One region of the Methylobacterium sp. 37f genome, then DNA from elsewhere that is predicted to be linked to it. Evidence: riboswitches for the same ligand, from Rfam matches in the RefSeq annotation. Region 1 holds a riboswitch; the other holds the start of a gene.

The links. Region 1 has a riboswitch for thiamine pyrophosphate ahead of thiC (phosphomethylpyrimidine synthase ThiC). Riboswitches for the same ligand answer to the same signal wherever they lie in the genome.
Region 2: linked by a shared signal. The riboswitch ahead of thiO (glycine oxidase ThiO) and the one ahead of thiC (phosphomethylpyrimidine synthase ThiC) in region 1 are both predicted to bind thiamine pyrophosphate.

The regions. Positions count from the first base shown of each region.
Region 1 is NZ_JAGHKN010000003.1:12,617-16,002, reverse strand. Features, by position in the region: gene J7U37_RS02740 (site-2 protease family protein) at 1-143, shown strand, start outside; gene J7U37_RS02735 (hypothetical protein) at 265-519, shown strand; gene J7U37_RS02730 (BA14K family protein) at 620-1,351, opposite strand; TPP riboswitch at 1,502-1,610, shown strand; gene thiC (phosphomethylpyrimidine synthase ThiC) at 1,690-3,386, shown strand, end outside.
Region 2 is NZ_JAGHKN010000008.1:111,566-114,951, forward strand. Features, by position in the region: gene J7U37_RS07815 (thiazole synthase) at 1-484, opposite strand, end outside; gene thiS (sulfur carrier protein ThiS) at 488-700, opposite strand; gene thiO (glycine oxidase ThiO) at 697-1,881, opposite strand; TPP riboswitch at 1,983-2,111, opposite strand; gene J7U37_RS07830 (adenylate/guanylate cyclase domain-containing protein) at 2,265-3,386, opposite strand, start outside.

The DNA of each region.
Region 1 (3,386 bases):
CGAGCCTCGTGCTGCTCGGCATCTTCCTGGTCTCCGGCGTCTTCACTCGCCCGCTCTTTCGCGCGAGCCTGCGGCTGACCGCCGGCCTCGGCATCGATCTTGCCGACGTCATCACCGGCTACAGGCTCGTACGCCTCTGGTGATCGCGGGCGGCGATCGGTCGGGGGTGCGTCCGTGGCGCGTGAGGATCGCGCGGCTTTCGTGCTAGGTGCGCTCCGCACCCGGACCCGGCTCGCTCCGCCGCGGAGCCGGTGGAGACCCATGATGGCCCTCAAGACGACGTTCCTGGTCCAGACCTTCGTGATCAAGCGCAAGCGGCTCTCGCCGGGCGACCGGGAGGTGGCCGTGACGGAGAGCGGCGCCCTGAAGAAGGCCGAGGCGATGGCCGGCCGCTTCCCCGGCACGGCGGCGATCAAGGTCGTGGCCGACGACGAGACGGGCGAACTGGAAAGCGCCACCATCCTGGGCAGCTTCGGCGAAATCCCGGACGATTTCGCCGAGAGCCTGCAGGGCGGCTGAGGGCAGACCAGAGTCGGATCCCGGGTTCCTCGACGCACGAGGGCCCCGCCTTTCGGCAGGGCCCTCGCGGGTATCGGGGGATTCGTGCTTGGCTCGGACCTTACGGGCAGGCGTGGCGCTGGCCGTCATTGCCCAGATAGGTCCCGCTCCGGCGATCGTAGGAGCGGAAGCGCTGGACGCAGTAGGCGACATCGTTGCCGGCAGGCGCGACTTCCGTGGTTTCCGCGTAGCCGGCCGGGGCGTAGGCGCCGCCGTAGGGCGCATAGCCACCGCCGTAATAGGCCGGTGCGTAGCCGCCCGCGTAGTAATCGTCGCCGTAATAGCCGCCATAGGCGCTGCCGAGGCCGTAGCCGATGCCTGCGCCGGCGAGACCCAGGCCGAGCCCGAGGCCGATTCCGCCGTAGCCGCGACGATACCCGTGGCCAGCGAAGTGGCCCCGATCGAAGCCGCCCCGGTGTCCCGCGAAGCCGCCTCGGTGTCCGGCGAAGCCTGCGCGATTGAAGCCGCCCCGGAAGCCGTTATTGGCCGCGAAACCCGCTCCGGCGCCGAGACCCGCCCCCGCACCGATCACACCACCCCGGTTGAAGCCGCCGCGGTTGAAGCCACCCTGGGCCAAGCCGCCGCGGAAGCCGCCGCCACCGAAGTTGCCACCGCGGAAGCCGCCGCCCGCGAATCCGCCGCGACCGCCGAATCCGCCGCCACCGATTCCGCCGCCGTGGAAGCCGCCGCCGCCACCCCGGAACCCGCCGCCGCCCGGACGCGCGTCGGCGGTCACGGGAATCATCGAGAGGGCACCGACCAGGGCGGCCGAGGCCAGAAGAATGCGCTTCATGGGAGAAATCCTATGGTGGCATGCCGATCGTAGAGACCGGACGTCTGATCAGTAAACGCGGGACTGAGCGACGAAGTTCGTCTTGGACGACATTCCGCGTCGGTTTGTCAGGGCAACGATTGACAAACGCGACGCCGACCTTGAATCTGGAACCATTCCGAGGGGGGCCCCGAGTGCGGGGGCTGAGATTGGGCGCGTCGCCCTGACCCTTGAACCTGATCCGGTTCGTACCGGCGGAGGGACGGGAATTATCAGAAGCGGCGCGCGGGTTCAGGCGTCGTCCCATCCAAACCGCCGTTCGCGAGTCCGGATCGTCTCCCACGCCAGGAGCGACCCCGATGAATGCACCCGTTCTCCCGAAAGATCTGCCGCAGGGCCAGGCGCCCGCGGTGACCACCGGCCCGATCATGGGCTCGCGCAAGGTCTATGCGGCGGTGGCCGGGCATGACGACATCCGGGTGCCGTTCCGCGAGATCACCCTGAGCGATCCGAAGGAAGCGCCGGTGCGGGTCTACGACCCGTCGGGCCCCTACACGGAGACCGATGCGGGGATCGACCTCAGCGCCGGCCTGCCGCTGGTGCGCGAGCCCTGGATCGCTCGGCGTGGCTACGCCACCGTGACCCCGCGCGCGGTCAAGCCCGAGGACAACGGCTTCGTGCCCGAGGACAAGCTCGTGGCCCCGTGTCCGGCCACCCGCGAGATCCGCAAGGCCGCACCGGGCCAGATGGTGACGCAGTACGAGTTCGCCCGCGCCGGGATCATCACCGAGGAGATGATCTACGTCGCGCACCGCGAGAACCTGGCGCGCGAGACGATGCTGGAGGGCGCCCAGGCGGCGCTCAGCGACGGCAACAGCTTCGGCGCCGCCCTGCCGGCCTTCATCACGCCCGAATTCGTGCGCGACGAGGTGGCTCGCGGCCGCGCCATCATCCCGGCCAACATCAACCACCCCGAGGTGGAGCCGATGGCGATCGGCCGCAATTTCCTGGTCAAGATCAACGCCAACATCGGCAATTCGGCCGTGACCTCGTCTGCGGCCGAGGAGGTCGAGAAGCTGGTCTGGGCGACCCGCTGGGGCGCCGACACGGTGATGGACCTCTCCACCGGGCGCAACATCCACAACATCCGTTCGTGGATCGTGCGCAACTCGCCGGTTCCGATCGGCACGGTGCCGATCTACCAGGCTCTGGAGAAGGTCGGCGGCGATCCGCTGAAGCTCGACTGGGAAGTCTTCAAGGACACCCTCATCGAGCAGGCCGAGCAGGGCATCGACTACTTCACCATCCATGCGGGCGTCCGCCTCGCGCACGTGCCCCTCACCGCGCGCCGGGTCACCGGCATTGTCAGCCGCGGCGGCTCGATCATGGCGCGTTGGTGCCTTGCCGGGCACCGCGAATCGTTCCTCTACGAGCGCTTCGACGAGATCTGCGACATCATGCGGGCCTACGACGTCTCGTTCTCGCTGGGCGACGGCCTGCGCCCCGGCTCCATCGCGGATGCCAACGACGCAGCGCAGTTCGCCGAACTCGAGACTCTGGGCGAACTCACCAAGATCGCCTGGGACAAGGGCTGCCAGACCATGATCGAGGGCCCCGGCCACGTGCCGATGCACAAGATCAAGGTGAACATGGAAAAGCAGCTGGTGGAGTGCGGCGAGGCGCCGTTCTACACCCTCGGCCCGCTGACCACCGACATCGCCCCCGGCTACGACCACATCACGTCGGGCATCGGCGCCGCCATGATCGGCTGGTTCGGCTGCGCCATGCTCTGCTACGTCACCCCGAAGGAGCATCTCGGCCTGCCCAACCGCGACGACGTCAAGGAAGGCGTGATCACCTACAAGATCGCGGCCCATGCGGCAGACCTCGCCAAGGGCCACCCGGCGGCGCAGCTGCGCGACGACGCTCTCTCGCGCGCCCGGTTCGACTTCCGCTGGGAGGACCAGTTCAACCTCTCCCTCGATCCCGACACCGCCCGCGCCTATCACGACGAGACCCTGCCGAAGGACGCCCACAAGGTCGCGCATTTCTGCTC
Region 2 (3,386 bases), on a different contig from region 1:
TCAGCGAGCCCATCGGCATCACGGCAGCGCAGCCGAGATCGGCGAGACGCTGGCACACCACCGGATCGTCGTTGCAATAGGGCAGCACCGTGAACCCGTCATCGACCAGGTGGCGGCAGGCCTCCAGCAATTCGGCGACGTCGGGATACAGCGTCTCGCGGTCACCGATGACCTCGACCTTGATCCAGGTGGTGTCGAGCGCCTCGCGGGCGAGTTCGGCGGTCATGATCGCGTCTCGCGCCGTCTCGCAGCCGGCCGTATTGGGCAGGAACCGGTGCCCCTTCAGCCGGCGCAGGGTGTCCGATCCGTGTCCCTGCAGCGAGACGCGGCGGATCGAGGCCGTGACCACTTCGGCGCCTGAGGCCGCCACCGCCTCGAAGAGGATGCTCTGGGTCGGGTAGCCGGCCGTGCCGATGAACAGGCGCGAGCCCAGGCTCACGCCGCCGATCACCAGCGCATGGGTGTCGTTCGCGGGTTCAGTCATTCCTCAGCCTCCCTGCATGGCACGGACGATCTCGACGCGGTCGCCCTCGGCGAGCCGGGTCGCGGCCCAATCGCGCCGCCGGACCACCGCGCCGTTGAGCGCGATGGCGATGCCCTGCGGGCTGTCGAGGCCGGTTTCCTCGGCCTCCTCCCGGAACAGGGCGTCGAGATCGGCGGCGGCGCTGTCGCGGGCCTGTCCGTTGACGGTGAGTCTCACGCGAAGGCCCTCGCGGGTTCAGGCTTCGCGAAGCGGGCGAGCCCGAAGTCGCGCGCGTAAGCCGGAAGCGTCCCGTCGGCGACCAGGGCCGCCACCGCGTCGGCGGTGGCCGGAGCCAACAGGTAGCCGTTGCGATGATGGCCGGTGGCGACGACGAGGCCGGGCGCCAGCGCGTCGATGATCGGGGCGTCGTCGTCGGAAGTCGGGCGGAATCCGCTCCACACCGCCTCGACCGCCATCTCCTCGATACCCGGCAGCACGCGGCGGGCGCCCTCCAACAGGGCAAAGAGGCCACCGGCGGTGACACCGGCGACAAAGCCGCAATCCTCCACCGTCGCTCCGACGATGAGGTGACCGTCGCTCTTCGGCGCCATGTGGACCTGCTCGGTCCAGACCATATGGGCGAGGGTTCCGGTGCGGGCGGTGGTCCGCAGGGCCAGGGATTGGCCGCGCAGGGGTCGGACCGGCAGGGCGAGCGAATCAGGCAGCAGACCGGTCTCGCCGCTCCAGGCGCCGGTCGCGAGCACGATGGTGTCCGCCAGGGTGAGTCCGTTGGCATGGCGCACGCCCGTGACCCGGCCGGCGCTCCAGTCGAGCGCCGCGACCGGGCAGCCCTCGACGAGGGTGACGCCTGCCCCGAGACAGGCCTGCACCAGGGCCGCCATCACCCGACTCGGATCGACCTGATGATCGTGCGGACAGAACAGACCGGCGGTGACGGCCGGCCGCAAGCGCGGCTCGCGGGCGCGGACCTCCGGGCCGGTGAGCCAGCGCGCATCGAGGCCCGAGCGTTTCTGGAGATCGTGGCGGAAGCGCAGGCGCTCGACCTCGTCGCGGCCGAGGGCGAGCACCAGGGTGCCCTCCTGCCGGTAATCGATGTCGAGACCGGACGCGGCCTGAAGGTCGTCGCGAAATCCCGGCCAGCGCGACAGGCTTTCGAGGGCGAGCGGCAGCAGCGGATCGGAGCCGGGCTCGTGCTCCGCGGCAGGGGCGAGCATGCCGGTGGCGGCCAGGCTCGCTCCGACGCCGATGGTCTCGCGCTCCAGGACGGTGACGGACCGACCGCCCTGCGCCAGGCGCCAGGCGGCCGAGAGGCCGATCAGGCCCCCGCCGACCACGACGACGTCGCTGCGCGCCGGAGGGACAGCGACGGGCGGCGCAGCACCATGCGTCCGTCGCAGATTGAGGCAGGCCTTCGGGGTCACGTCCAACGCAATCTCCGCAACGGGCGTCGAGATTGGTGGGGCTGCAGCTTCAGGCTGTGAAGCGTGCCGGGCTTGATGAGAAACCCGCGGTCCAATCCCTACGCCGGTATGAACCGGGTCAGGTTCAAAGGATTTCCGCGCCGCCATCCGCGAACGGACGGCCATCGGTTTCTCAGCCCCTTGCCGGGGATCTCCCTGGAACGCTCCTGATGTGGGCCGTCCGCCCGCCGGGGTCAATCCCCGTTATGCCCGAAGGCAGGACTCGGGAAGGGCCACGACTAGCCACAGCCACGACTCGGCCAACAGCATGGCTTGGCCAACAGCAGGGCTTGGCCGAGAGGATGGCTCGTGGGGTGGCCTCAGGCCGCCGGCGGGCGCGTCGGACGATAGACGCCCATCGGCTCGGCGAACCCGTCGAGGGCATGTTCGCCGAGGGGTTCCGGCATGTCCCAGAGGAAATCGACGAACGGCTTCGTCATCAGGATCGGCTCGCCGAGCGTCCGATTCAGGCGGGCGACACGGCTCGCAAGGTTCACGTCGCGGCCGATGACGGTGAAGTCGAGGCGGGCGCCCGAGCCGACATTGCCGTAGGCGGCCTCGCCGTGGTGCAGGGCGATGCCGGCCGCGACCGGGTTGGCGAAGTGACCGAGTGAATTGGCTTCGGCGAGCGCCGCCATGGCGCTCTGCGAGGCGGTGAGTGCGCCCTTGGCCGCGCCCCCAAGATCGTCTCCCGGCTCGCGAAAAATCGCCAGCAGGCCGTCGCCGAGATATTTCAGGACCTCGCCGCCCTCGCGCTCAATGGCGGGCACAAGACAGTCGAAGAAGATGTTCAGCAGGTCGACCGCCTCCTCCGGCGTCATGTCGGCAGAGATCCGGGTGTAGTCGCGCATATCGGCGAACAGGATCGCCGAGCGGATGCGCTGGACATGGCCGCGACGGATCGAGCCGCCGAGGATGGCTTTGTGCGGCTCGTCGCCGACATAGATCCGCAGCACGTGGTCGAGCTGCTTGTTGACGCTGCGCATCTCCATCACGGCGGCGAGCGTCGGCATGACGAAGCGCATGATCGCCACGTCCTCGTCGCGGAACCCGTCCGGGGACCGGGTGGCGAAGGAGATGCCGTTGCGGGTGCCGTTGGTGAAGAACAGCGGCGCCACGATGTAGTGCCGGTAGCCCTCGGCCTTCAGGTCGGGGATCACCGCGTAGGCGTCGTCCGGCGTCTCGGCGAGGTCGAGGATCAGCCATTCGCCGGTCTCGTGCACCCGGTGGAACGGGCTCTCGCGATAGGCCTTGTCGGACGCTTCCCCGTGCGGGAACAGCCGGACGGTGGAACCGGTCTCGCGGGTCCAGAAGCGGCCGACGCCGGAATATTCGGAATGCAGCGCGTCGATGGCGGTGGTGGCGCGGTCCACCGGCACGTCGAGGCGGATCAGGCGCTCGGCAAGACCCGACAGCAGGTCCTCCGCCTTCGGCATCCGAGC